Microbulbifer sp. GL-2: one gene and its partner. The protein of the gene in region 1 binds, or shares a complex with, the protein of each later gene. Links are inferred from orthologs where the notes say so. Each region holds a gene or a part of one and is shown on either strand. Other genes may lie near its edges. The genes, in order: secY and secA.

Region 1 (7,381 bases):
TCGGCTTGCGCGGACCCTTACGGGTACGGGCATTGGTCTTGGTGCGCTGACCACGCAGCGGCAAGCTGCGACGGTGACGCAGACCGCGATAGCAACCCAGGTCCATCAAACGCTTGATGTTCATGGATACTTCACGGCGCAGATCGCCTTCAACAGTGAGTTTTGCAACTTCACCACGGATGGTTTCGATCTGCTCTTCAGACAAGTCGCGGATTTTGGTGGATTCAGCGATACCAACCGCTGCCAAAATAGATTTTGACTTAGTGAGACCTACCCCATAAATGTGGGTCAGGGAGATCACGGCGTGCTTGTGGTCTGGTACATTGACACCAGCAATACGTGCCATAGAGGCGTACTCCACGTATTGGAGCCACTGCTATATATAAGTATGTGACTCTACTTTGATTTCGGCGCTGACAGCGACTAAAAAACCGACGGCGCCACCAAAAAGGCGCGCAAGAATAGCTTTTCAGACACTAATTTGCAATAGCCCACAACCGTTTCGGCCTCCCGAAACGGCTGCGGACGACAGTCAACGCCCCCAATTGGAAGCGGGCCTATCGGCCTGCTTCCCACCCCAGAGATATTCTCTAAGGTGTTGCCAAACGGTACGGGGCTGTACCACTTGGCGAATTCTTCCAGCTTTTACAGGGGCGCCCAGTGGACGCACCCTGCAAGGGGCTGGCCCCTTATTAGCCTTGACGCTGCTTGTGACGTGGCTCAGCGCTGCAGATTACCCGCAGAACGCCTTTGCGACGTACGATTTTGCAGTTACGGCAGATCTTTTTAACAGAAGCGCGTACTTTCATGACCTTACCTCAATTCAATCAAACTGCGAGCAGGTGACGCACTAGCGACGACCGTAGCTTTGCAGATTCGCTTTTTTCATCAAGCCCTCGTACTGGTGCGACAGCAGATGCGATTGTACCTGTGCCATAAAGTCCATCACTACTACAACTACGATCAGCAGTGAGGTACCCCCCAGATAGAAGGGAACGTTAAACCCGACCACCAGGAACTGCGGCAGCAAGGATACCAGCGCGATATACACAGCACCTACCAGAGTGAGTCGGGTCAACACGCTGTCGATATAGCGGGCCGTCTGCTCACCGGGGCGAATACCTGGTACATAAGCACCGGACTTTTTCAGGTTGTCTGCAACTTCATTCGGGTTAAACATCAACGCCGTGTAAAAGAAGCAGAAGAAACCAATCAGCAGTGCGAACAAAATAATGTTCAACGGCTGCCCTGGTCCCAGCTGCAGCGCCATCCACTGCAGAATCTGAGCACCTATACCCTCTCCACCCTGTCCGAACCACTGTGCCAGCGTCGCTGGGAACAGCAGAATACTACTGGCGAAGATTACCGGGATAACACCGGCCATATTCACCTTCAGCGGCAGGTGGCTCGCCTGCGCAGCGGGTGCAGCGGAATAGCGACCAGCCTGACGTCGGGCGTGGTTAATAGTAATTCGACGCTGACCGCGTTCCATCACCACCACAAAGAACACAACAGCGAGGGCAATTACGCCGATGATCAGCAGCATAAGGATATGCAGCTCACCTTGTCGTGCCTGTTCAAACGCCTGACCGATAGCGCCGGGTAAACCGGCCACGATACCGGCAAAAATCAGCATGGAAATGCCGTTGCCAACACCGCGCTCAGTGATCTGCTCACCGAGCCACATCATAAATACAGCACCGGTCACCAGTGACGTCACCGCCACAAAGTAAAAACCAAACGCCGGCTCAGATGAGTAAGCCAGATTCTGCCCTGCTAGCCCGAAGGTCATGCCGATACCCTGAATAAGGGCCAGCAGTACGGTCAGGTAGCGGGTGTACTGGTTGATCTTACGTCTTCCAGCCTCCCCCTCTTTCTTCAATGCTTCCAGCGAAGGAGTCACCGCGCTCATCAACTGCATGATGATGGACGCGGAGATGTAGGGCATGATGCCCAGAGCCAAAATACTCATCCTCTCCAGGGCGCCGCCTGAGAACATGTTAAACAGGCCAAGGATGGTTCCCTGGTTCTGATTAAACAGGTTCGACAGCTTTTCCGGATCAATGCCGGGCACCGGAATATGTGTCCCCAGTCGATAAACAAGAATCGCTAGAAACAGAAAACGAAGACGAGCCCAAAGCTCGCCCAATCCCTTGCTGTTGCCCAGGGGATTTCCACCGGATCCTGGTCGTGCCATTGGCGCCTCGATTAGTCTTCTATTTTACCGCCAGCAGCTTCGATAGCCGCCTTTGCACCTTTGGTCACTCCCAGACCCTTTACGGTAACAGCTTTAGTCAGCTCACCTGAGAGAAATACTTTGGCGCGTTTAATATGGCTGCCGATAATATCGGCATTCTTCAGCGCTGCCAAATCGATTACGTCACTTTCTACCTTCGCCAGCTCTGCCAAGCGCACTTCTGCGGTAAAGCGAGAAACGCGAGCGGTGAAACCGTACTTCGGCAAACGCTTCTGCAAAGGCATCTGACCGCCTTCGAAGCCCGGACGAACACTGCCGCCGGAACGCGCTTTTTGACCTTTGTGGCCGCGGCCACCGGTCTTACCCAATCCACTACCAATACCACGGCCAACGCGCTTAGCGCTGTGCTTGTGGCCTTGTGCGGGAGATAAGTCGTTCAAACGCATGTTATTCCCCCTCCACCTTAATCAGGTAGTTAACTTTGTTGATCATACCGCGCACAGAGGGAGTATCTTCCACTTCCACTGTGTGGCCGATACGGCGCAGGCCCAGACCGGCAACGCACGCCTGATGACTTTTCAGGCGTCCGTTGATGCTTTTGGTCTGGGTGACTTTAATGGTCTTCTTAGCCATGGTCTTAACCCACCAATAACCTTAAATCTGGACTGTGATTAGCCCAGAATCTCTTCGACTGATTTACCACGCTTGGCAGCTACATCTTCCGGACTCTGCATTTGCTCCAGAGCTTTGAAAGTTGCACGTACTACGTTCACCGGATTGGTGGAGCCGTAGCACTTGGCCAATACGTTGTGTACGCCAGCCATTTCCAGTACGGAGCGCATAGCACCGCCGGCAATGACGCCAGTACCCTGGGAAGCGGGCTGCATGTAAACCTTGGAACCGCCGTGACGACCATTGGTAGCGTACTGGATGGTATCGCCATTCAGTTCTACCTGGACCATATTGCGGCGTGCAGCTTCCATCGCCTTCTGGATCGCAACTGGCACTTCACGCGCCTTGCCACGTCCGAAACCGACACGGCCGTTGCCATCGCCAACAACAGTCAGTGCAGTAAAGGCGAAGATACGACCACCTTTAACAGTCTTGGCAACGCGATTGACCTGGACCAGCTTCTCCTGCAGGCCTTCGTCGTTGCTTTTGTCTTTCTCTCTAGCCATAACTCAACCCTTAGAATTTCAGACCGGCTTCGCGGGCAGCGTCAGCCAGGGCCTTAACGCGGCCATGGTACCTGAAGCCGCTACGATCAAAGGCAACTTGTTCAACACCAGCGGCCTTGGCACGCTCGGCGATCAGTTTGCCAACCGCAGTAGCGGCATCAGCGTTGCCGGTTTTACCTGAGCGCAGGTCCTTGTCCAGGGTAGAGGCGGAAGCCAGTACCGCATTGCCTTCGGCAGACAGGATCTGTGCGTAAATGTGACGTGGTGTGCGGTTCACGGTGAGGCGAACGGCGCCCAGCTCACTGATCTTGGCGCGGGCACGACGTGCACGACGCAAGCGAGATGCTTTCTTAACGTTCATATCTATGCCCTATTTACTTCTTCTTGGCCTCTTTGCGATACACGCGCTCATCGGCATAACGGACACCCTTACCTTTGTAGGGCTCCGGCGGACGGAACGCACGGATCTCAGCGGCCACTTGGCCCAGCAGCTGTTTATTGCTGCTCTTGAGTACGATTTCAGTCTGGGATGGCGTTTCCGCAGTCACACCTTCTGGCAACTGATAATCGATCGGATGGGAGAAGCCCAGGGTCAGGTTAACCGTTTTACCGGTGGCTTTCGCACGATAACCAACACCCAGCAACTGCAGCTTCTTTTCGAAGCCAGCACTTACGCCTATCACCATGTTATTAACCAGTGCACGGGTAGTACCCGCCAATGCCCTGGCCTGCTTGGAGCTATTGCGCGCGGCAAAAGTTAGCTGGCTATCTGCCTGGCTCACTTCTACATCACCGTGAATAACCATATCCAGGTTACCGCTACCGCCTTTAACAGCGATGTTTTGACCTTTCAGGTCAACAGTAACACCTGCGGGGACAACTATCGGACTATTTGCTACTCGAGACATTATGACCCCCGCTTAGAATACGGTGCAAAGCACTTCGCCACCGACACCGGCTTGGCGAGCAGCGCGATCAGTCATTACACCTTTAGAGGTGGAAACGATCGCGATACCCAGGCCACCGCGTACGGTCGGCAGAGCTTTTTTACCAGTGTAAGAGCGCAGACCTGGACGGGAAACACGGTCCAGCTCGGCAATAACCGGCTTACCCTGAAAGTATTTCAGAGCAATAGTCAGTTCAGGCTTAGCGCCTTCACTTACACTTAAATCAGTAACATAGCCTTCGTCTTTCAGGACTTTAGCTACTGCTACCTTCACTTTTGATGATGGCAGTGTGACTTCCGCCTTTCCGCGAGCCAGGGCGTTGCGGATGCGAGTCAGCATATCTGCCAACGGATCTTGCATACTCATCTTTTGAGACTCCTCAAATCTGCCTAAACCAGCCGGTAATTACCAGCTGGACTTCACGAGGCCAGGGACATCACCACGCATCGCGGCTTCGCGCAGCTTGTTACGGCACAGGCCGAACTTGCGGTATACAGCGTGGGGGCGACCAGTGATACGACAGCGACGTTGCTGACGTACCGGGCTTGCATCGCGCGGCATTTTCTGCAGCTTGAGTTGAGCCTCCCACTGTTCTTCTTCAGAAGCAGTGGTACTGGCGATGATCGCCTTCAGCTCTTGACGCTTCTCGGCGTACTTAGCTGCGGTTCGAGCGCGCTTGTTCTCACGCGCAATCATGGATTTCTTCGCCATGGAATCCTCTTAACCCTTAAAGGGGAAGTTGAACGCTTTCAGCAGCGCACGACCTTCGTCGTCGTTTGCGGCTGTGGTTGTAATACAAATATCCAGACCGCGGAGCTTGTCTACTTTGTCGTAGTCAACTTCCGGGAAGATGATTTGCTCAGTCACACCCATAGAGAAGTTACCGCGGCCGTCAAACTGCTTCGGGCTAATGCCACGGAAGTCACGGATACGCGGAATCGCGATGTCGATCAAACGCTCAAGGAAATCATACATGCGCTCACCGCGCAGAGTTACCTTGCAACCGATCGGCCAACCGTCGCGAATCTTAAAGCCCGCAATTGACTTGCGTGCTTTAGTAACGATGGGTTTTTGACCAGAAATTGCTGTCATGTCACTGACAGCGTGCTCCAGCACCTTTTTATCACCAATCGCTTCACCAACACCCATGTTGATGGTGACCTTGGTGATGCGCGGCACTGCCATCACATTCTCGAGACCAAGCTCGTCTTTAAGCTTGGGCGCGAGTTCCTTAGTGTAGAGCTCTTTAAGCTTTGCCATGATCTACCAACCTGCTCTTGCGCTAAAGCCTTAGATGGCTTCGCCGCTGGATTTGAAGACGCGAATCTTAGTGCCGTCTTCCAGTACTTTAAAGCCTACCCGGTCAGCCTTCTGGGTGTTGGGGTTGAAGATGGCTACGTTGGAAGCTTGGATTGCCGCTTCTTTTTCAACGATGCCGCCAGCAACGCCCAGCTGGGGATTTGGCTTTTGGTGTTTCTTGATCATCTGTATGCCGGCAACAATCAGGCGGCCGTCGTTCAGTACTTTACGTACTGAACCACGCTTGCCCTTGTCGCGACCGGCGATAACGATCACTTCGTCGTCACGCTTGATCTTGCGCATAACTCTTCTCCGCTCGAGGCTTAGATAACTTCGGGGGCGAGCGAGATGATCTTCATGAACTTCTCACCACGCAGTTCGCGAGTTACCGGACCAAAAATACGGGTGCCAACCGGCGCCAATTGCTGGTTCAGCAATACCGCTGCGTTATCGTCAAATTTAATCAGGGAACCATCCGCGCGACGCACACCTTTTCTGGTGCGAACCACGACGGCATTCATTACCTGACCCTTCTTCACTTTACCGCGGGGAATGGCTTCCTTAACGGTTACCTTGATAATGTCGCCCACGCCGGCATAACGACGATGGGAGCCGCCCAGCACCTTGATGCACATGACGCGGCGAGCCCCACTGTTGTCAGCTACTTCTAAGTAGGATTCCGCTTGAATCATTGTCTCTCTCCGAAACCTTTCAATTCGGCAGTCAATGCGCTAGGGGTTATACCTTCGCCGCACGCTCTACAATTTTCTGCAAAGCCCAAGATTTGCTCTTGGACAGCGGACGAGATTCCTCGATGGTTACAACATCACCGATGCTGCAATCATTGTTCTCGTCATGTGCCTTGAGCTTTGTGGACTTGTTTACAATTTTGCCGTAGATCGGGTGCTTAACACGGCGCTCGATCAAAACGGTGATGGTTTTATCCATCTTGTCACTCACAACCTTGCCGGTCAGAGTACGCTTCAGTTTTGCTTCAGCCATGATTAATTACCTGCCTTCTCGGTCAACACAGTCTTTATGCGAGCAATGTCGCGACGAGTCTGCTTCAGCAGATGAGTCTGAGCCAGCTGACCGGTGGACTTTTGCATACGAAGCTTAAATTGAGCTTCGAGCTGGTTCAGCAGTTCCTGGTTCAGCTCTTCAACTGACTTTTCGCGTAGATCTGCAGTCTTCATTACATCACCGAACGCTTAACGAAAGTTGTCTTTACAGGCAGCTTGGCCGCAGCAAGTGCGAAAGCCTCACGAGCCAGCTCTTCGGACACACCCTCCATTTCATAGAGGACCTTGCCCGGCTGGATCTGAGCTACCCAGTATTCAACGCCACCTTTACCTTTACCCATCCGTACTTCGAGGGGTTTTTGAGTAATTGGCTTGTCTGGAAACACACGAATCCAGATTTTACCGCCACGCTTAACGTGACGAGTCATTGCGCGACGAGCCGCTTCGATCTGGCGCGCAGTAATGCGACCGCGACCGATAGCCTTAAGGCCAAACTCGCCAAAGCTCACTTTAGAGCCGCGCTGGGAAAGACCGCGGTTGCGACCCTTCTGTACCTTGCGGAATTTTGTACGCTTTGGTTGCAGCATCTGCGTACCCCCTATTTAGCAGGTTTCTTGCGGCTCTTCGTCGGCTTCTCTTCGGGTACTTCGTCACCGATGACTTCGCCTTTAAAGATCCAAACTTTGATACCGATAATGCCGTAAGTAGTCTTCGCTTCAACAGTGGCATAGTCGATAT
Region 2 (7,737 bases), 1.8 Mb from region 1 along the record:
GAGCCTTTGGCAATACCAACGATAGTGATTTTCTCTCCGCCTATTTCCAGTGTGCGAACGACCGTCTTGGGACGGGTGTCAGTGGTCATAATGGCCTTCGCGGCCCTATTCCAGCCGCTTTCCGATAGCTGACCGGCAACACTGGGAATGGCATCCAGCAGCCGCTGCAGCGGCAGGTGCTCGCCAATCACACCCGTGCTAAAAGGCAGTACCTGCTCGGCACGAATGCTCAGCGCCTCAGCAACAGCCTCACAGCAAGCCTTGGTATCGCTGAGCCCCCTGGCTCCAGTTGCTGCATTGGCATTACCCGCATTTACCAACAAAGCGCGCACTGCCCCTTGAGAGAGATGCTCCCTCGCTACAATCACAGGCGCTGCACAAAAAGAATTCTGGGTAAAAGTGGCGGAAACCGACGCTCCCGCATCAATTTCCATCAGAAGCAGATCGTCGCGCTGCCAGTCTTTAATCCTGGCGGGTACGCTGGCGAGGCGAATGCCTCTTACTGGGGGAAGAGATAAGTCTGACATAACAGTAGCGCTTTTGAGGCTCCGAGGAGACCTGCTCCAAGGTCAAGAGTGGGTGAAAGGGCGCATTATTAAAGCCTATCGGGGGATAGGCAAGAAAAAACAGAGCTTAATGCGGAATTAATACCCATATCCGCAGAATATTTTTTACCGTATGTAAAAAATACCCCGCTAAGGGCGGGGTATTTCTCTACTCAAAGCTCTCTATCAAAACGCTTATAGACTGCTAGCTCTGAGGAGAGGAAGCCAGCTTGCCGTGGCATTGCTTGTACTTCTTACCAGAGCCACAGGGGCAAGGGTCATTGCGGCCTACTTTCGGCCCGCGGCGCTCAGGCACAAGAGCTGCCTGCTGCTGCGGTTCACTCTCAGGCAGGGCGGAAGCCTCAGCGTGCTGCAACTCTAGCTGCTGCTTGCGCTGCTCTTCCAGGCGACGCTGCTCCATTTCTTCCATCTGCTCGCGGGTCATCGGCTCTACATGGGCGAGGATACGCACCACTTCATGCTTGAGATTCTCCAGCATGCTCTGGAACAGGTGGAAAGACTCGCGCTTGAACTCCTGCTTGGGGTTCTTGTTCGCGTATGCACGCAGGCCAATGCCTGCTCTCAGGTGATCCATGCTGGAGAGATGCTCTTTCCACAACTGGTCCAATACCTGCAACATAATCTGGCGCTCAACCGTAGGCATCAGGTTTTCATCACCAGAGGATTCGCTGATACGTGCCACCTTGGTTGCATAGGCTTCCTGGGCCGCGGTAACTAGCTTCTCACGCAGGCTCTCTTCGTGTAGCGTGCGATCTTCATCCAGCCATTGCTGTACCGGCAACTCGATACCCAATTCGCCAGAAAGCTGCTTCTCCAGCGCTGGGATATCCCACTGCTCTTCCACGCTCTGCGGTGGCACAGAAGCAGAAATCACTTCGTTGACCACATCTTCGCGAATAGCGCTAATAGTATCGCTGATCTTGTCTGCTTCCAGCAGTTCATTGCGCTGGCTGTAAATTACCTGGCGCTGGTCGTTGGCCACATCATCGTATTCCAGCAGCTGCTTACGGATATCGAAATTGCGACCTTCAACGCGACGCTGCGCTTTCTCGATAGCATTGGAAACCATGCGGTGCTCGATGGCTTCACCGCGCTCCATACCCAACATCTGCATAAAATTTTTCACCCGATCAGAGGCAAAAATACGCATCAGGTTGTCTTCGAGGGACAGGTAGAAGCGGGTCATTCCAGGATCACCCTGGCGCCCTGCGCGACCACGTAGCTGGTTGTCGATACGGCGGGATTCATGGCGCTCGGTACCGATAATATGCAGACCACCAGCCCCAATTACCTGGTCGTGGCGTTTCTGCCAGTCCTCTTTTACTGCGGCGATTTCAGCCTCGGCCAACTCACGCCCTTTCTCCTGAGCCAGTTCAGCGGCTTCGGCCTCCCAATTACCACCCAGCACAATATCGGTACCGCGACCGGCCATATTAGTGGCGATAGTAACCGCGCCTGGGCGCCCCGCCTGGGCAATAATCTGCGCTTCCCGTTCGTGGTATTTGGCGTTTAGAACCTGATGCTGAATGCCCGCCTTTTGCAGCATGCGCGACATTTCTTCAGAGGTTTCAATTGAAGCAGTACCCACAAGGATCGGCGCCTGCTTCTCACGGCAGTGCTTCACATCCTCAATGATTGCTTCCATTTTCTCTTCTTGACTCAGGTAAACCAGGTCGTTGAGATCTTCCCGCTGAATATCCACGTTAGTGGGGATTACCACCACATCCAGGCCGTAAATCTGCTGAAATTCAAAGGCCTCGGTATCCGCGGTTCCTGTCATACCAGAGAGCTTTGGATAGAAGCGGAATAAGTTCTGGAAGGTCGTGGAAGCCAGAGTTTGGCTCTCGCTCTGGATCTGTACATTCTCTTTCGCTTCCAGAGCCTGATGCAGACCTTCAGACAAACGACGTCCCGGCATGGTACGACCGGTATGCTCATCAATCAGCACCACCTGGCCATTCTGTACGATATAGTCCACATCCTTGTTAAACAGTACATGCGCACGAAGAGCGGCGTGAACATGGTGCAGTAAACCCAGGTTACCGGGTGCATAAAGGGATTCATCTTCCTTCATCAGGCCACTGCGGGAAAGCAGCTCCTCAATCAGCAAATGCCCCTGCTCGGTCATTTCCACCTGGCGCGATTTCTCGTCCACGGTATAGTGGCCTTCACCACCCTCTTCTGCACGCTCCAGCTGAGGGATCAGCTTGTTCATGGCCATATAGAGGTGCGAGGAATCTTCAGCGGCACCGGAGATAATCAGTGGTGTGCGCGCTTCATCAATCAGGATGGAATCCACTTCATCCACGATGGCAAAATTCTGTGGGCGCTGGGTACGATCCTCCTTGCGCAACACCATATTGTCACGCAGGTAATCGAAGCCGAATTCATTATTGGTGCCGTAGGTAATATCGGCCTCATAGGCAGCTTTTTTATCGTCAGGGTGCTGCTGGGAAACAATGACGCCCACACTCAGGCCGAGGAATTCAAAAACGGGGCGCATCCAGTTGGCATCACGGGAAGCGAGGTAATCGTTCACCGTTACAATATGTACACCTTTGCTTTCCAGCGCATTCAGATAGGCTGGCAAAGTTGCCACCAGGGTCTTACCCTCACCGGTACGCATTTCAGCAATGCGACCTTCGTGCAGCGTCATACCACCGATCAACTGGACATCAAAATGGCGCATGCCCAGGGTGCGACGGCCCGCCTCGCGCACTGCAGCAAATGCTTCAGGCAGCAGCTGGTCCAGTGTCTCGCCATCCGCTATACGCTTTTTGAATTCATCTGTTTTAGCGCGAAGGGCTGCGTCATCCAGCTTTTGGAAATCCTCTTCCAAAGCGTTGACTTTTTCCACGACCCGTCGCATGCGCTTCAGCTCGCGGTCATTTTTTGAACCAAAGACCGATTTAATCAGTTTGCCAATCATTATCTAGAAACCACTTATCTTATGTGCGCTGTCGGCGCCAATACTGGGCAGATTGCTGCACCGACACTCCTTTATGCGTGGGGTGCAAGTAAACAGGAAGGCGCAACCGCTGGCAACTCTTATGCCAAGCTGCCGGCAATTACGCGTAAAGGAAGAATAGTTGTTATCTGCCGGTGCGGCGGATGTAGCTGGCCGGATCGACCGTGCGATTGTTCTTGAAGATTTCGAAGTGAACATGGGGCCCGGTTGAGCGGCCACTGGAACCCATCTGGGCGATAACCTGCCCCTTTTTTACAACATCACCAAGGCCAACCTTGAGGTTGTTATTATGCCCGTAGCGTGTTGAATAACCATTGCCATGGTTAATCTCCACCAGCTGACCATAGCCGTGACGCTCGTCAGCCCAGGTCACTACGCCAGCGGCAACAGAAACCACATCTGAACCCATTTTTCCGGCGAAATCGACTCCCTTGTGCCAGGTGCGACGCCCGGTAAATGGGTCGGTGCGATAGCCGTAGCGGGAGGACATCCAGCCCTTGGTAATCGGGCGCCCGGCGATAAACTGCTCATCCTCAAGCTTGAGATTTGCCATCAGGGACTCAAGCGTATTGAGCTGCATCTGACGATCATCAATCTGGTGTGACAAATCACCGATGACATCAATAAATTCGGGGGGGTGGTATGGGAGTTCTGAGGCACCGGCAATTCCGGGATCTTCTGGCCCACCGATAGCGGGGGCAGCGCTGAACTCGAACTCGCCCTCATCCAGATTCGCTGCCGCTGTGAGTCGCTCACCAAGGGCATCCAGACGGGTGAGGCGGGCCTGTAGCTCCGCCAGCTTTACTGTCAGGGCTGCCAGCTGCTCACGCGCTTCCTGGTCGGCTCCCTCAATCTCCTCCTGCTGCTTACGCAGGGCGCGCTCCCAGGCCTTGGCAGTACGCGCATCGAACAGGTCGCTTTTAGCTACCGGCAGGTTGGCGCCGAGAAAAAATGCACCGACAGGGAGACCGAGCAGGCACAGCCCCAGCAGCGCCTTACTCAAGCCGCCAAAATTTAAGCTGCGGGTTGCACCGCGCTCATTGACCAGGATTACTTTCATAGCAAGCGGGAGAAGTTCGACATATTGTAATTTTGATCGCCACTGATATGAGACGTTATCTCAGCGCTATACCTCATACCAATGATTTGGCAATTCCAATTAAATTAAGGATACCAGAATTGTCGCCGGCTTCTCTGTGAATCATGCACGTAAAAAAGCCGGCAATATGACGCCGGCTTTTTGCGGGAGCATCAAACTGCCAATATCGGTTTGATATAGGAGATAGGTGCCTCCTGCTCGCCCTCAAAGGTTACCATTTCCCAGGCATCCTTCTGAGTCATCAGGTGGCGCAGGGACTTGTTGTTCAGTGAGTGGCCGGATTTAAAGGCCTTGAACTCACCGATCACACTGGTTCCCAGAAGATAGAGGTCACCGATTGCATCGAGAATTTTGTGCTTCACAAATTCGTCTTCGTAACGTAACCCACCCTCGTTCAGAATACGATACTGGTCGATCACAATGGCATTGTCCACTGATCCACCCTGTACCAACCCCTTGGAGCGCAGGTATTCAATCTCGTGCATAAAACCGAAAGTGCGCGCCCGGCTTACTTCTTTAACAAAAGAGGTGCTGGAAAAATCCACAGAGGAGGTCAGGTTACGCCCCTGAAACACCGGGTGATCGAAGTCGATAGTAAAAGACACTTTGAAGCCGTCGAAGGGCAGGAAGCTGGCAACTTTATCGCCCTCTTCAACTGTAACCGGCTTTTTGATGCGCAGGAATTTCTTCGCTGCAGATTGCTCCTGGATACCTGCGGACTGAATCAGGAATACGAATGGGCCTGCACTACCGTCCATAATCGGCACTTCCTGGGCGGACAGCTCGACAATCGCATTGTCGATACCAAGTCCAGCCATGGCCGAGAGCAGGTGCTCAACGGTAGCAATACGTACATCGCCCTTGACCAAGGTGGTGGAAAGCAGGGTATCCCCAACATTCTCCGCACGGGCCTCAATCTCAACCACCGGGTCCAAGTCGGTTCTACGGAACACGATGCCGGTGTCTACGGGTGCTGGTTTAAGGGTCAGGACGACCTTTTTACCAGTGTGCAGACCTACGCCAGTGGCGCGAATAGCATTTTTAAGCGTGCGCTGTTTGATCATGAAACTATCTTTTCCCAGTCGGTGGTCTACGCATAAAGCGCAGCAAGCCGCCGATATTAGCATAATTGCGACGCCAATACCAATTATGAGCGGGTGGTCACTTCAACACACCGCCACCTACCTTTTAGGATAGCTCAAGCAAAGATTGGAGCGCCACGTCTCAGTCGCTAAGACAGCATTCTAAGATCTCAAGCTCCACGGGCACTGTAAAAAATTGTTAATTATCTTATTTTTATCGACCTGTCGGTCCCAGGGCTCTCGGAAGAACCACTATTTGAGAACCTTCTCACACTAAGGCCTGGAATAAGTCTGTACAGGTCGCACCACAGAGGCGACACCCGATTCTGGAATCGGGTGGACATGAGCGGTGTACTGCCTCTGTGGTACAGACGCTTAATCAGCCTGGCGACGAAGGAATGCTGGAATATCCAGGTATTCCATGTCAGCGTCAGCCGGATTGAGCGCAGGCGCAGGGCGCTTAGGGCGCTCAACATCCACCCGTGGGCGTGTATCTGCAGTTTCACGAGATACAAGCCCCGCAGCGCCATGGCTTTCACGCATATCACGCATATCACGCATATCGCGTGTTTCACGAGGCTCTCGGGCTTCAGCACGACGAGTGTTATCTACCACTTTTGCCGGGCGCGCCGCAGGAGTTCCTTCACCCAAGCCAGCAGCAACCACGGTCACGCGCATCTCGTCACCGAGCTTGTCATCTACCGCGGTACCGATCACCACAGTAGCTTCATCGGAAGCGATGTCCTGAACAATCTCACCGACTTCGGAGTATTCACCCAGGGTGAGTTCCTGACAGCCAGCCTCTTCACTGCCAGTAATAATATTTACCAGGATACCGCGAGCGCCAGCCAAATTGACATTATCCAGCAGCGGGCTACGTACGGCCTTTTCTGCGGCTTCGCGGGAGCGGTTCTCACCAACAGCCGAACCGGACCCCATCATCGCCATGCCCATTTCAGACATCACCGTGCGCACATCGGCAAAATCGACGTTCATGATACCCGGGCGGATCATCAAGTCGGCAATTCCCTGCACTGCACCCAGCAACACGTTGTCAGCCTCTTTATAGGCAGACTTCATAGTGATCTTACTGCCCAACACTTCAAGCAGGCGGTCATTAGGGATAGTGATCAACGAGTCAACTTTGTCACGCAGCTCGAGGATACCCTCTTCGGCTACCACAGTGCGTTTGCGCCCCTCAATTTTAAATGGACGGGTAACAACTGCGACCGTAAGAATTCCCAACTCTTTGGCAATCTCTGCAACAATCGGGGCACCACCGGTACCGGTACCACCGCCCATACCCGCAGTGATAAACACCATATCCGCTCCGGTCAATACCTCGGCAATACGATCACGATCTTCCAGTGCTGACTGACGGCCAACATCGGGGTTGGCTCCGGCACCTAAGCCCCGGGTAATTGTATTACCCAGCTGCATTATCGTTTGTGCCTGAATATCCTTCAGCGCCTGAGCGTCGGTGTTTGCGCAAATAAAATCCACGCCCTCAACGTCACTGGCAATCATATGCTTTACAGCATTGCCACCGCCGCCGCCGACTCCTATTACCTTGATGACAGGTTTATCCTGTACGCTATCAACTAGCTCGAACATCGCTGTTCCCCTTTCTTGCTCATGTCGAATTTTACAGCCACGCCTAAAAAAAATCCCTTATGGGACGGCTAATTCTGGTTGCACGCTATTACAAATTACCGCGAAACCAGTGCTTTACTTTATCCCACCACGGATTATCGTTACGCGTGGGCTGTATTCTGCCCTCAGCGGCCTCTTCCTGCTGCATCGCGTACATCAATAACCCAACCCCTGTGGAGTAAATCGGATTGCTCACAATATCAGTCAATCCGGCAATTCCCTGTGGTATTGCGAGTCTTACCGGCATATGGAAAATTTCTTCAGCCAGTTCAACTGCACCTTCCATTTTTGACGACCCCCCGGTTAAAACCACACCCGCTGCGCAAAGGTCTTCAAAACCACTGCGGCGCAACTCAGCCTGCACCAAAG

The links.
Region 2: the proteins of secY (region 1) and secA are in contact, whole or in part, in a crystal structure (PDB 3DIN), measured with the Thermotoga maritima proteins. The link is inferred for Microbulbifer sp. GL-2 from one-to-one orthologs. Residues at the interface, in WP_004081795.1 of Thermotoga maritima: Glu108, Gly109, Glu110, Glu111, Ala236, Glu237, Arg238, Arg239, Ile240, Thr241, Ile242, Gln243, Tyr244, Ala245, Arg246, Arg247, Val248, Thr249, Gly250, Arg251, Arg252, Val253, Tyr254, Gly256, Ala257, Ser258, Thr259, Tyr260, Leu261, Pro262; in WP_004082002.1 of Thermotoga maritima: Glu261, Ala262, Arg263, Lys300, Ala301, Arg302, Thr303, Ile304, Ile305, Leu323, Tyr324, Asp325, Pro326, Val329, Ser330, Tyr333, Ile336, Lys340, Phe345, Val349, Glu363, Phe364, Tyr374, Ser375, Gly376, Gly377, Glu393, Ile395, Thr482, Ser483.

Annotation. Positions count from the first base shown.
Region 1 is NZ_AP019807.1:899,101-906,481, forward strand. Bases 25-2,917 are described here. They hold secY (preprotein translocase subunit SecY), read right to left. Parts: upstream 2,198-2,917; coding sequence 851-2,197; downstream 25-850. Other genes in these bases: rpsM (30S ribosomal protein S13), read right to left, coding at 25-346; rpmJ (50S ribosomal protein L36), read right to left, coding at 693-809; rplO (50S ribosomal protein L15), read right to left, coding at 2,209-2,643; rpmD (50S ribosomal protein L30), read right to left, coding at 2,645-2,830; rpsE (30S ribosomal protein S5), read right to left, coding at 2,869-2,917. Also shown: more of rpsM, read right to left, coding at 1-24; more of rpsE, read right to left, coding at 2,918-3,375; rplR (50S ribosomal protein L18), read right to left, coding at 3,386-3,736; rplF (50S ribosomal protein L6), read right to left, coding at 3,750-4,283; rpsH (30S ribosomal protein S8), read right to left, coding at 4,296-4,688; rpsN (30S ribosomal protein S14), read right to left, coding at 4,728-5,033; rplE (50S ribosomal protein L5), read right to left, coding at 5,043-5,582; rplX (50S ribosomal protein L24), read right to left, coding at 5,613-5,924; rplN (50S ribosomal protein L14), read right to left, coding at 5,945-6,313; rpsQ (30S ribosomal protein S17), read right to left, coding at 6,360-6,623; rpmC (50S ribosomal protein L29), read right to left, coding at 6,626-6,817; rplP (50S ribosomal protein L16), read right to left, coding at 6,817-7,230; rpsC (30S ribosomal protein S3), read right to left, coding at 7,242-7,381. UniProt on the Escherichia coli protein: The central subunit of the protein translocation channel SecYEG. Consists of two halves formed by TMs 1-5 and 6-10.
Region 2 is NZ_AP019807.1:2,721,748-2,729,484, reverse strand. What follows is about bases 551-3,799. They hold secA (preprotein translocase subunit SecA), read right to left. Parts: upstream 3,496-3,799; coding sequence 751-3,495; downstream 551-750. Other genes in these bases: GL2_RS11865 (M23 family metallopeptidase), read right to left, coding at 3,659-3,799. In the rest of the region: bifunctional glutamate N-acetyltransferase/amino-acid acetyltransferase ArgJ, read right to left, coding at 1-527; more of GL2_RS11865, read right to left, coding at 3,800-4,594; lpxC (UDP-3-O-acyl-N-acetylglucosamine deacetylase), read right to left, coding at 4,786-5,697; cell division protein FtsZ, read right to left, coding at 6,091-7,329; cell division protein FtsA, read right to left, coding at 7,418-7,737. UniProt on the Escherichia coli protein: Required for protein export, interacts with the SecYEG preprotein conducting channel.